4 regions of the Arthrobacter sp. ok909 genome follow, and region 1 is predicted to be linked to each of the others. Evidence: riboswitches for the same ligand, from Rfam matches in the RefSeq annotation. Region 1 holds a riboswitch; each other region holds the start of a gene.
The links. Region 1 has a riboswitch for thiamine pyrophosphate ahead of thiO (glycine oxidase ThiO). Riboswitches for the same ligand answer to the same signal wherever they lie in the genome.
Positions count from the first base shown of each region.

Region 2: another riboswitch for thiamine pyrophosphate. It lies ahead of thiC (phosphomethylpyrimidine synthase ThiC); the one in region 1 lies ahead of thiO (glycine oxidase ThiO).
Region 3: another riboswitch for thiamine pyrophosphate. It lies ahead of BLR03_RS25370 (hydroxyethylthiazole kinase); the one in region 1 lies ahead of thiO (glycine oxidase ThiO).
Region 4: another riboswitch for thiamine pyrophosphate. It lies ahead of BLR03_RS15950 (ECF transporter S component); the one in region 1 lies ahead of thiO (glycine oxidase ThiO).

Region 1 is NZ_FNJS01000002.1:92,151-95,351, forward strand. Features, by position in the region: gene BLR03_RS02655 (ferritin-like fold-containing protein) at 1-488, shown strand, start outside; gene thiE (thiamine phosphate synthase) at 523-1,230, opposite strand; TPP riboswitch at 1,257-1,377, shown strand; gene thiO (glycine oxidase ThiO) at 1,371-2,702, shown strand; gene thiS (sulfur carrier protein ThiS) at 2,699-2,935, shown strand; gene BLR03_RS02675 (thiazole synthase) at 2,941-3,201, shown strand, end outside.
Region 2 is NZ_FNJS01000040.1:16,693-19,893, reverse strand. Features, by position in the region: gene BLR03_RS21235 (VOC family protein) at 1-287, opposite strand, end outside; gene BLR03_RS21230 (amidohydrolase family protein) at 371-1,456, opposite strand; TPP riboswitch at 1,536-1,643, shown strand; gene thiC (phosphomethylpyrimidine synthase ThiC) at 1,640-3,201, shown strand, end outside.
Region 3 is NZ_FNJS01000036.1:41,735-44,935, reverse strand. Features, by position in the region: gene BLR03_RS20550 (HAD-IIA family hydrolase) at 1-611, opposite strand, end outside; TPP riboswitch at 1,140-1,236, shown strand; partial or broken gene BLR03_RS25370 (hydroxyethylthiazole kinase) at 1,219-1,698, shown strand; gene thiS (sulfur carrier protein ThiS) at 1,769-2,005, shown strand; gene BLR03_RS20535 (thiazole synthase) at 2,011-2,823, shown strand; gene BLR03_RS20530 (TetR/AcrR family transcriptional regulator) at 2,981-3,201, opposite strand, start outside.
Region 4 is NZ_FNJS01000021.1:22,253-25,453, forward strand. Features, by position in the region: gene BLR03_RS15945 (ABC transporter ATP-binding protein) at 1-434, opposite strand, end outside; gene BLR03_RS15950 (ECF transporter S component) at 491-1,138, opposite strand; TPP riboswitch at 1,205-1,348, opposite strand; gene BLR03_RS15955 (heme-degrading domain-containing protein) at 1,535-2,080, shown strand; gene BLR03_RS15960 (hypothetical protein) at 2,077-2,556, opposite strand; gene BLR03_RS15965 (DUF4235 domain-containing protein) at 2,940-3,201, shown strand, end outside.

The DNA of each region.
Region 1 (3,201 bases):
TCGTCCGGGCCAGGCTCGAGGCCATGGGCCTGGACACGGAGGCCGCCATGCTGCCGTTCCAGCCGTCCGTGGACCACTTCCATGAGCGCACGCGCCCGGCGGACTGGTACGAATCCCTCATGAAGGCCTACGTGATCGACACCGTCTCCGCGGACTTCTACCGTGCCGTCGCCCGGCATGTCGACGCCGCGACGGGGGAACTGATCGAGCAGATCCAGTCCGCCGAGGAGGCCACGGCCGTGCTGCAGGAGCGGCTCAAGGCGGCCCTGGCCGATGACCCGCGGCTGGCGTCGCGCCTGGCGCTGTGGGCCAGGCGCCTGCTGGGCGAGGCACTGACCCAGGCCCAGCGGGTCAGTCTCGAACACGCTTTCCTCGGCGGGCTCTCAGGCTTGGACGAGGCCGGCGCCAGGGAACTGGTCAGGGCTCTGACGGCTGAACTCGCCACAAACCACTCGCGCCGGATGGCCGCGCTGGGACTCGCGGGGTAGCACCGCCTCCGGGCGGAAATCCGAACGATCCTGTTCAGGAATCGGCAGCGTCCAGCGCCGCCAGCAGTGCGCCGGCTGCGTGGGCCGGATCATCGGCGTCGGTGATTGCCCTGACCACGACGATCCGGCGGGCACCGGCGTCGACGACCTGCTCAACATTGCCGAGGTCGATGCCGCCGATCGCGAACCACGGCAACAGGCTTTCGACCCGGCCGTCGACCTTGCCGGTTCCCTCCCCATCCGCCCGGCCGGTCGCCTGGGCGGCGTAACGCACCAGGTCGAGGCCGACGGCGGCGCGTCCAGGTTTGGTGGGAGTGGCCCACACGGGTCCCACGCAGAAGTAGTCGAGTCCTTTGCGGCCGGGGGAGGATGCAATGGCGGCGTCCACCTGCTCCGGACTGTGGGTGGACAATCCGACCACGGTGTTCTTGCCGAGGAGGCCGCGGGCGGCGTCGAGCGAAATATCCTTCTGCCCGATGTGGAACACCGGAGACCCGGACAAGGAGGCGATGTCCGCCCGGTCATTGACGGCCCAGAGCCGTCCGTGCCGCTGCGCTGCGGCGTGCAGGACCTCCAGGAGTTCCAGTTCCTCGGCCGCCTCAAGCGACTTGTCGCGCAACTGGATGATGTCCACCCCGCCGGCGAATGCGGCGTCCACAAAGTCCTCGAAGTCGCCGCGGTCCTGCCGGGCGTCGGTGCACAAGTAGAGGCGGGCGGTGGTGTGGAGGGAGTCCTGGCTCATGACACCAGCCTAGTTCCTCTAAACTGGGCGCATACCGCGGGAGCCCGCAGCAGCCACGTCATCGCTGCACGGCTGAGAGGGCGTCAGAGCCGACCGCTTGACCTGATCCGGCTAGTACCGGCGTAGGGAAGGAATTTTTTATGGATGCAAAAGCCAGCCGTGAAGCCGAAGCCGCAGATGACGCCGCTTCCCGGGTTTGTGACACGGACCCCGGTTTCGCAGAGGACCTCACCGTTGACGTTGCGGTGATCGGCGGCGGGGTGATCGGCCACGGCATCGCGTTCGAGGCCAGCCGTGCGGGCCGGTCCGTGGTGGTGATCGATGACGCGCCCGGCAGCGGGGCCAGTTGGGCCGCCGCCGGAATGCTGGCCCCCGTCAGCGAACTGCACTACCAGGAAGAACAGCTCCTGGAACTGATGCTTGAGTCCTCCCGGCTGTGGCCCGCCTTCGTGGCCGGGATCGATGCCGGTCCGGGGATCGACAGCCGGGCCGGTGCCGCCGCCGGACCGGGATCCCGGGCAGCGTCCGGTACCGGTTACCTGACGACGCCGACCCTCGCAGTCGGTGCCGATGCGGCGGACCGGCGCGCGCTCGCGGACCTGAGGGAAGTCCAGCAGGCCTCCGGCCTCACCGTGGAGCCCCTGACCGTGCGTGAGGCCCGTGGTCGGGAGCCTTTGCTCAGCCCCGGCATCTCGTGCGCTTTCGATATCCCGGCCGACCACCAAGTGGACCCCCGCATGCTGATTGCCCGGCTCACCAGCCTGCTCGGCGCGGAGGGCCGCTGCCGTTTCGTCCGTCGGCGCGCGGTGGGGCTGCTGTGGGAGGACGGACGCGTCGCCGGTGTCCGGCTCGCGGGCGGCGGTTCCGTGCGGGCCGCCGAAACCGTGGTCGCCAACGGGCTCGGCGCCGCCAACCTTGACGGGCTGCCCGCCGGACTGCAACTCCCGCTGCGGCCGGTCTACGGCGACATCCTTCGGCTCCGCGTGCCCGCGCATCTGCAACCACTGCTTACGGCCACCGTGCGTGGCATGGTGCGCGGGGTGCCGGTGTACATCGTCCCGCGGCAGGACGGCACTGTGGTGATCGGCGCCACCCAGCGCGAAGACGGCCCGTCGGATCCGCATGCTGTTTCCGCCGGCGGCGTCTACCAGCTGCTCCGTGACGCCCAGCAGCTGGTGCCCGCTGTAGCCGAGCTGGAACTGCTCGAAGCCACGGCGCGCGCCCGCCCCGGCACACCGGACAACGCCCCGATGCTGGGGCGGGTCTCGCGCCCGCAAGGCGGGGACGTCCCGGGCCTCATCATCGCCACGGGATTCTTCCGGCACGGCGTCCTGCTGACCCCGGCAGCCGCCGTCGTCTGTCGTCAACTCATGGACGGTACGCCGGACCCGCGCTGGGCCGGGTTCCGCCCCGACCGTTTCTCCCGCACCCCGGATGCGTCCGGGGACAGCCCCAACAAGGAAGCAGCATGAACATCAGACTCAACGGAACGGAGCAGAGCGTCGCCGACGGCGCCTCCGTCAGCACACTCGTCAGCCAGCTCACGGGCCGGAGCATCGGCCCCGACGGCCGGGCTGCCGACGGGCAGAAGCTCGGTGTCGCGGTGGCCCGCAACTCTGAAGTGGTGCCCCGCAGCCAGTGGCACGCCACCGCGCTCGCCGACGGCGACGACGTCGAACTTGTTACGGCAGTCCAGGGAGGATGACCAGCATGAACGAAACGACTCTTGCAGGATCGCCGGCCCTGCCGGCTGCCGGGGCCCTCGCCGATCCGTTCGTGGTGGACGGCGTGACGCTCGGATCCCGGCTCATCATGGGCACCGGCGGTGCGCCGAGCCTGGACGGGCTGGGCGCAGCGCTTTTGGCCTCCGGGACGGAACTCACCACCGTGGCGATGCGCCGCTATTCACCGGCGGAAACGGGATCGCTGTTCCAGCTGCTCGTGGACCACAACATCCGCGTACTGCCGAAC
Region 2 (3,201 bases), on a different contig from region 1:
GCAACGGTGGCCGCCAGGGACTGCTGGTCCTCGAAGAGGAGGGCGGTGTGGAAGAGCCCGGCTTCGCCGCGGGAGGGCAGGTTCAAGCCCGGGGCGGGGGCCAGATGGACCAGGGGCTTCTGCCGGCGGCCAAGGTAGAGTCCGCCGTCCTGTTCGGCCACGATGTCCAGGCCGAGGGCGCGCTGGTAGTAGTCGGTCATGAGCTTCATGTCGCCGACCTTGAGCATCACGGTGCCCATGGTGAGTGTGGCAGGAAGGAGATCCTGGGTGCTGGCTTCTGCGGTCATTGAAACTCTCCGGGGGTTCGGTGGCCACCGGCGCTTCGGTGACCTTGGCATAGTATTAAATTACTTGAAGCTTCAATTTATTCCTAACGGGTGGGCAGGCCCCGCAGGACAATATGCTTCAGCCCGGCAAGGGTCCCGAGGTCCTGCCGGGGGTCCTTAGCGCACACCAGTACGTCGGCGCTGGCCCCTTCGGTGATGCCGTCCGCGCCGAGCCAGGTCCGCGCGGACCAGCTGGCAGCGCCGAGGGCAGCCGCGGCAGGCAGCCCGGCGGCGTGCAGGGCCCAGATCTCGTCCACGATCCGGCCGTGCCTGATCACGCTGCCGGCATCGGTGCCGGCATAGATGGCCACCCCGGCCTCGTGGGCTTCCAGGATCCGCTCCGCCCGCCTCTCCCACAGCGAGCGCATGTGCGCGGCGTAGCGGGGGAACTTGGCTTCCGCCTGGGCGGCGATGTCCGGGAAGGTGGCGATGTTGATCAGGGTGGGGACGATCGGCACGCCCTGCTCCACGAAGCGCGGGAGGTGCCGCGGCAGCAGCCCGGTGCCGTGCTCGATGCAGTCGATCCCGGCGTCGAGCATGTCATCCAGGGTGTCCTCGGCGAAGCAGTGGGCGGTGACGCGGGCCCCTTCATCGTGCGCGGCCTGGACGGCATCCTTGAGGCTTCCGGCGGGAAAACTGGCGGCGAGGTCGCCGCCGGCGTCGCGGTCGATCCAGTCCCCCACGAGCTTGACCCAGCCGTCGCCGGCACGGGCCTGCTTCCGCACGGCCTCGACCAGGCCGTCCGGTTCCACCTCGACGGCGAAGCCGCGCAGGTAGCGCCGGGTGCGGGCGATGTGCCGGCCGGCACGGATGATCCGTGGAAGGTCCGGGCGCTGCTGGAGCCAGCGGGTGTCGTGGACAGCGCCGGCGTCGCGGACCAGGAGCGTCCCGGCGTCGCGGTCCGTGACGGCCTGGGACTCCGCGGTGTCCTCGGCAACGTCTCCGCCGGGGCCGAGGCCGATGTGGCAGTGTGCGTCCACCAGCCCGGGAATGACCCAGCCATCCAGCACGCGCTCCGGCGCGGCGGCGGGCCGGTGGAACGTGAGCCGGCCGTCGACGGACCAGAGGCCGTGGCGTACCGTGTCCGGCCCGGTAAGGATGGGGCCGCTGAATTCGATGATGCCGGTCATGGCATCAAGGGTAGTCCCCATGTCGCCGCGCCGGCCGCGTCACACTGGACAGCCGTCCGGCGGCGCGTGGTAGCTTCATCTACGACCACACGGGTGCCCCTGCAGGGGCTGAGATCGGGCTGACGCGGCCTGCGACCGTTGAACCTGTCCGGGTAATGCCGGCGAAGGAAGTGAGTATTTTCCGTGAATACGCAAATTGCACAGCACAGCCCTATCCAAAACCAGTCCGGCCAAAACCTGCCTGCCGACTCCGAGGCTGCCGCGACGCAGTCACTGAAGTCCCACTCGCTGGCCTTCACGACGGACCCGGAGCACGGCATCCGCGTCCCGGTGACCGAGATCGCGCTGGAACCCTCGCCGGGAGGCGTCGAGAACCCTCCATTCCGGGTCTACCGCACGGCCGGCCCGGGCAGCGATCCGGTGGTGGGGCTCGCCCCGTTCCGCAGCGGCTGGATCGCCGGGCGGGGTGACACGGAGCCGTACCGCGGTCGGGAACGCAATCTGCTCGACGACGGCAGGTCCGCGGTGCGCCGCGGTGCCGCCTCCGCGGAATGGCGGGGCGCCCCGCCAGAGCCCCGCCGCGCCGTCGAGGGCCGGACGGTCACCCAGATGCATTACGCGCGGCAGGGCATCGTGACACCGGAGATGCGGTTCGTTGCGCTGCGCGAGAACTGCGATGTGGAGCTGGTCCGCAGCGAGGTGGCAGCGGGCCGGGCCATTATTCCCAGCAACATCAACCACCCGGAGTCCGAGCCGATGATCATCGGCAAGGCGTTCCTGGTGAAAATCAACGCCAACATCGGCAATTCCGCGGTGACCAGCTCCATCGCCGAGGAAGTGGACAAACTTCAGTGGGCTACCCAGTGGGGTGCGGACACGGTGATGGACCTCTCCACCGGGGACGATATCCACACCACGCGCGAATGGATCATCCGCAACTCCCCCGTCCCGATCGGAACGGTCCCGATCTACCAGGCGCTGGAGAAGGTCAACGGCGAGGCCAACGCCCTGACCTGGGAGATCTTCCGGGACACCGTGATCGAACAGTGCGAGCAGGGGGTGGACTACATGACCATCCATGCCGGGGTGCTGCTGCGCTACGTCCCCCTGACGGCCAACCGGGTCACCGGGATCGTGTCCCGCGGCGGTTCCATCATGGCCGGCTGGTGCCTGGCTCACCATCAGGAGAACTTCCTCTATACCCACTTCGACGAGCTCTGCGAAATCTTCGCCAAGTACGACGTCTCGTTCTCCCTCGGCGACGGGCTGCGGCCCGGCGCGACGGCGGACGCCAACGACGCCGCGCAGTTCGCCGAACTCGACACACTGGCCGAGCTCACCCAGCGGGCCTGGGAGTTCGATGTGCAGGTCATGGTGGAGGGCCCGGGACACGTGCCGTTCCACCTTGTTCGGGAGAACGTGGAGCGCCAGCAGGAGCTCTGCAAGGGCGCCCCCTTCTACACGCTGGGGCCGCTGGTCACGGACATCGCACCCGGCTATGACCACATCACCTCGGCGATCGGCGCCACGGAGATTGCCCGTTATGGCACCGCGATGCTCTGCTACGTCACGCCCAAGGAACACTTGGGGCTGCCGAACAAGGACGACGTGAAGACCGGCGTGATCACGTACAAGATCGCGGCCCACGCGGCCGACCTCGCCAAGGGCCACCCCGGAGCGCACGAACGCGACGACGCCCTGTCCAAGGCGCGGTTTGAGTTCCGCTGGCGGGACCAGTTCGCGCT
Region 3 (3,201 bases), on a different contig from region 1:
CCGGAGTGGCGGGCCGCGGTCTCGAAGAGGGCGGCCCCAGGCTTTCCTGCGACCAAGGGCGACTTCGCGGTAGCAGCGGCAACCGCCGCCACGAGGGCACCGTTCCCCGGCGCGATCCCGCGCTCCTGCGGAAGGGACATATCGGTGTTCGTGGCCACCCAGACCGCACCCGCGGCCACGGCGTAGGCAGCCTCCGCCAGGTCCTTCCATCCCAGCCCCGGCGAGAACCCCTGGATGACGGCATCCGGTCGGTCATCGGCCGTGCCAACGACGACGAGCCCCTGTGCCCTGACGGCGTCCGCGAGGGTCTCGCTCCCGATGACGAGGACTGCCGACCCGGCAGCAATCTGTCCGGCCAGCAGTTCCGCGCCGGCCAAGGCCGAACCGAAGACCTGCTCCGCGCTGGCTGGAGCCCCTAGCTCCCGGAGATGGGCCGCCACCTGCTCGGACGAGCGGGACGCGTTGTTCGTCACGTAGGCGAGGCTCTTGCCTTCCCCCGCGAGCCTCTCCAGGGCCTTTGTTGCCCCGTCGATTGCCCGCGGTCCGGTGTAAACGACTCCGTCGAGGTCCGCGAGCACGCCATCATATCCGTCGATCAACCGCTCAGTCATCGACGACGTCCTCCAGATTCGCCTTCGCCTCGGACATGATGGCTTCCTCTCTCAAGCTTTCCCTCTGGGTGTCTAGTGCTGAGCGGATCATTCAATTTGAATGCCGCGTTCATAATACGAACACGTGCTATTAGCAGGCCGAGGGTCACGTCATGCGCAAGAGCATTTCGTTCATGCCGACCTAGTGTCGAACATCCGGGCCATGACGGCGGCGCCGTGTTCTGGTTAAAGATGTTCCTGATGGACTGCTTGATCAGGCCCTGGCCATGGATGCAGGTCACCACGTTGTTTCGCGGTACAGCCGGGCGATCACCGGAACCATGGAGGGCCTCCCGGCCCATCCACGTATCAACACACGAATTGGAGGTTTGTAGCATCGGACTTCCTTTCCAAAAGGGTCTCCTCTTTCAGAGGTGAGCCTTGCATCCCATCGTCCTGTCATTTGTGGGTAGGGGAAACGCTAATTCGGAATGGTTCAGACTACCCGTTCTGATAGGTCCCTGTGTGAATCGTCCGGGTAGGGTTTGTTCTAGTGACACGGGGTGACCTGCTGGCCGGGGCTGAGAGAACACCCGTTGCACCTGATCTAGTTCGTACTAGCGAAGAGATGTTGCGGATGACTATTCGCCTGACCATGGTTCTGGGCCATGCCCGAACGGCCCCGGGAGACATGCCCCATATCCAGTGCCTGACCAACACCGTGCTGAAAAACTTCACCGCCAATGTGCTGCTTTCCGACGGCGCGGCGCCGGGGATGGCCGAAGTTCCTGGCGAGGCGAGGCCGTTCGCGTGGGTGGCGTCGGGAGCGCCGGTAAACGTCGGCGGCCCGCACGAAGACCAGCGGGCCGGCAGGCGCGAAGCAGCCCGCGGATCAAGTGCGCCCTGGATTCTTGACCCGGCGGCTCTAGGCGTTTTGCCGGTCCGTTCGGCGCCGGCCTCCGAGCTGCTGGATCACCGGCCCACAGCGGTGTGCGGCAACGCTTCGGAGGGTCATTGCACTGGCCGGCCTGAGGCAAGGCGGTCGCGAGTCGAAGCCGTTGATGCGCCCGAAAGCGCTCTGGACACTGCTAGGAGCCTGGCCAGCAGGCACGGGTCCGTGTCGAATCAGGCTCAGCCACTGCAAACCCAGTCACATCTGACCAGAACAAGGAATCAGCATGAACATCACATTGAACGGCAAAACCCACGCCGTTGGGGCAAAAGCCTCCCTTGCAACGCTCGTCAGCCAGGTCACAGGGCGGGAACTTGCCGCCAACGGGCAGGCCGGGGACGGCCAAAGGCTGGGTGTGGCAGTAGCGCGCAACTCCGAGGTGGTGCCCCGCAGCCAGTGGCACAGCACGGCGCTTGCCGAGGGCGATGACATCGAACTCGTTACGGCAATTCAGGGAGGATGAGGATGATGACTGAGACGACTGCGCTTCCAACCGGGCTAGGAACAGGTACCGACCGCTTGGTCATCGACGGCGTGACGCTCGGATCCCGGCTCATCATGGGCACCGGCGGTGCGCCGAGCCTGGACGGGCTGGGCTCGGCGCTTTTGGCCTCCGGGACGGAACTGACCACCGTGGCGATGCGCCGCTATTCACCGGCGGAAACGGGATCGCTGTTCCAGCTGCTCGTGGACCACAACATCCGCGTACTGCCGAACACTGCCGGTTGCTTCACCGCTAAGGATGCCGTACTCACGGCCGAACTGGCCCGCGAGGCGCTGGAGACGGACTGGGTCAAGCTCGAAGTCATTGCCGACGAGCACACCCTGCTGCCGGACGCGGTCGAGCTCGTGGACGCAACTGAGCAGCTCGTGGCCCGCGGCTTCAAGGTCTTCGCCTACACCAACGATGACCCCGTGCTGGCCCTGCGGCTCGAAAACCTCGGGGCGACGGCGGTGATGCCGCTGGGCGCCCCGATCGGCACCGGCCTGGGCATCCTTAATCCGCACAACATCGAGCTGATCGTCTCGCGGGCGTCCGTGCCCGTGGTGCTCGATGCCGGAATCGGCACGGCCTCGGACGCGGCTCTGGCGATGGAACTTGGCTGCGACGCCGTGTTGCTGGCCACGGCCGTGACCCGTGCCCAGAATCCCGCGCTCATGGGGGAGGCCTTTAAGCATGCCGTCATCGCCGGGAGGCTGGCGAAAGCGGCAGGCAGGATCCCGCGGCGCGAGCACGCGCTGGCGTCCTCGGCGATGGAGGGCCGGGCCGAGTTCCTCTAGGGATATGAACTCCGCTTCACTGTCGGAAGCAGCGGTGCTGGCACGTCTCGCGCAGCCAGCGCAAGACGAGGGGTTCCTCATCCTGGCAGGAGAGCAAGGAGGAGATCCTTTCGGTTGTTGACCTCTCCGCGTTGCCACGGTTGGCGGCAGGGGAGTCTTAGACGCCGGCTTTAGTCAGCAGTGCGTCAAGCGTCATGAAGAACAAGGCGCGGTGGTCGGTCGCCTTCGGGTCGGTCATGTATTGAAGGGCCGCTCCATCGTAGATCATCAGGAAAGACCTTACGAGCGCAGGGACGCCAATACGGCACTGGTCACCATTGTTTTGGGCCGCGGAGGAGAATATATTTCCCAGCTCCACTTCGTAGGCAGGATAAATCT
Region 4 (3,201 bases), on a different contig from region 1:
CCCAGCCCGACGTCGTCGAGCGCCTCGCGCACCCGCGGCCAGATCTCCCCGGCCGGGACGGAGAGGTTTTCGGCGCCGAAGGCGACGTCGTCGCCGAGGCGCGAGAGCACCACCTGGGTTTCCGGGTCCTGCTGCACGAGCCCGGCGCGGCCGCGCTGCGCCCGGGGCGCAGCGCCGTCGATCAGCAGGCTGCCGGTCTCGTCGGATTCTTCGGCGTCGCCGGCCTCTCCCGCCGCGCCGTCTCCGAGCACACCCGCCAGCGCATGTAGCAGAGTTGATTTGCCGGCGCCGGACGGGCCCAGCAGGAGCACGCGCTCCCCCGGCTGGATGTCCAGGTCAAGTCCGCTGACCGCGGGCCGGGGCCTTCCGGCGTGCCGCCAGCCCCAGCCGCGGGCCGTGACGGCGGCCGGGCGGACGCCTGGTGAAGATGTCATGAGTCGCCTGTGCAATTCCAAGAGGGCCGTTCCGGAGTGGGGTTCAGGAACGTGGTTCAGGAGAAGACAGGCTCCGTGGCGGCTTTGCGGGAGGCAAAGGAGCCCAGCACGCCGGTCTTGGCCAGTCCGCGGGTGGCGAGCCAGGACAGTCCGCCGGCGATCACGGCGCCGGAGATGGTGGTGAAGACGATGTAGGCGAGCTTGTCGCCGGCTTCGTAGGCAATGTTCCAGCCCCACGGCAGGAAGGAGTCGTTCAGGCCGCAGAAGAGGCCCGCGCCGGCTCCGGCCAGCAGGGACACCGGGAGGTTGAACTTCTTGTAGAGGAAGGCCGCGAACACCAGTTCCGCGCCGAGGCCCTGCAGGACCCCGGAGATCAGGACCGTGGTGCCGTACTGCGAGCCCATGATGAGCTCGCCCGTGGCCGCCACCGTCTCGCAGAAGAGGGCTGCACCGGGCTTGCGGATGATGAGCATGCCGAGCACTGCCGGGATCATCCATCCGCCGGCGTAGAGTCCGCTGAGCGGCGGGTAGATGGCGTTGACGGGGGTGGAAATCAGGTTCGCGCCCTGATCCCAGGCCCAGAAGATGACGCCCCCGGCGACGGCGATCAGGGCGGCCACCACGATGTCCACCACACGCCAGTTGTAGGTGCGCCGGGCCGATGAACGGCTGCTGGAACCATGCTGTGCTGAAATATCTGTCATGTCGTCCTCCTGAGGAACAGGAGGGGAGGGTGCTACGGCCGGCCTCGGCTTCCGCCGCCCTCCGCGCACCCTGAGAACTCGACTCCCTTGCGCCGGTACTAACCGGATCAGGTTCGAGGGTCTGCGGCTGTCCGCACTCTCAGCGCCCACCACTGGTTTCCCCGGACTATTCCGGCGATACCCGACGGCGGCGCTCCCCTGTCGTAATTTTTTCGCCCTTGTGGGCTGGCTCAGTTTACACCCGAACGGCCCGGGTTTTCAGTGGTGTGCTGTCACAATCCGGGGCCTGGCCCAGGCGCTCCCCGCAGCCGGGAAGAACCGCTTGGTAGAGTCGACCTGTCGGCCCCCGGACCCGCGAGCGGGCGGCCTTGTCGCCCACCGGAAAGCTGGACCATTTTGACGCACACACCGGCCACACCCGATCCCTCCGCCGAGTACGACCCGGACTCGAGCGAGCCGCAACCGCACGGTTCCCTGGCGGCGCTCATCGGCCGTGTGCTGGCCGAAATGGATGCGCTCCAGTTCTCGTCGTTCAGCAAGGACAATGCCCTGGACCTCGGGCTGCTCCTGGTTGAGCTGGGCAGGCAACGCTCGCTACCCATCGCCGTCGACATCACCAAGGGGGAGCAGGTGCTCTTCCACGCGGCGCTGGACGGCGCCACCCCGGACAACGAACGCTGGATCAACGCCAAGAAGCGCACGGCACAGCGCTATGAGGTCCCGTCCCTGCTGGTGGGCCTCCGGGCCCGCGCTGCCGGCGGAAGGATCGAGGAGAACGCCTGGTTCGATCAGATGGAGTTCGCCGCCCACGGCGGAGCGTTCCCCATCTACGTGCGCGGCACCGGGGCCGTGGCCGTCGTGACTGTCTCCGGGCTGCCGCAGAAGGCGGACCACGACCTCGTGGTCGAGGCTTTACGGACGGTCCTCACCCCGGGAGCTTAGGCGGCGGCGCCGCCCGCGCGCGGCGTCCTCCGGGACAGCCGGATCAGCGCAATCCCCACTGCCGTGAACCAGGCCCACATCAGGATGCCGTACACCAGGTAGAGCTCCGGAACGGCGAAACGGAGTGCCTCCGCCACCACGCCAACCGCGCCCGCGGCCACCCCGAGCCAGGCCACCGCGCGGGGCAGCACGCCCTTGAGCATGGTCAGCGAGATCAGCAGGATGCCGAGCGCGGACAGGGCGCCGACGGCGGCGGGCGTGTTGTTCTCGGCGATCACCGCCTCCGCCGCGGCGGCATAGCGGAGCCGGGCATCGGCCCCGGCGGTGCTGATCGCGTTCGCGTAGCTGTCACTGAGATTGACCAGGATCATCGATCCGCGGCTCGTGACCGGAACGGCCAGGAACAGCGCCCACGGCAGGGCGCCGATCACCGTGGCCATGAGGGCCAGGCTCTTGTTGAGCGGGGAGAGTGCCACGAAGAGGGTCCCGAATACCAGAACCGGAAGAATGAAGGGGCACGGTCCACAGGAGTTGTTCGACGACGTAGACGGCCTTGTGCCGGGCGATGAACTCGAGGGTTTCGGCGCCCCCGTGGATCGGTGGTGGGGCAACGGCGTCCAGAACCACTGCCACGAACGCGACGGCGGAGATCGCGGCCCAAAAGTAGAGCTGCCGCCAGCTCTGGCTGTCCGCCGCGGCGCCCCGGGCATGGCCGAGCGGTTGGGTCTGGGGCTGTTTCATGCTCGAAAGTACGTCCGGCGGGCGCCGTCAAACAGGGGCGTTGGCCCTGTCTGGATGCCCGGGCAAGGAACGCTAGGCTAGGGGCAGCCCTGTTTCCTCTCCCAAGGAGTTACGAAGAATGAGCCTCGTCATCAAACTGCTCGGCGCCGGCGTCAGCCTGCTGGCCGGTTATGTCGGCACCAAGGTCGTTGACACCGTCTGGGAGAAGGCCACCGGCAACAAGCCGCCCAAGGGCCACGACGACGACGTCCCCACTACGCTGCGCACGGCCCTGACCTTCGCCCTGATCTCTGCCTCGGTCAGCGCCGTCATCCAGGTGCTCGCCAACCGCGGCACCCAGCGCGCGATCACCCGCTTCGCCAAGACCCAGGACATCGTCT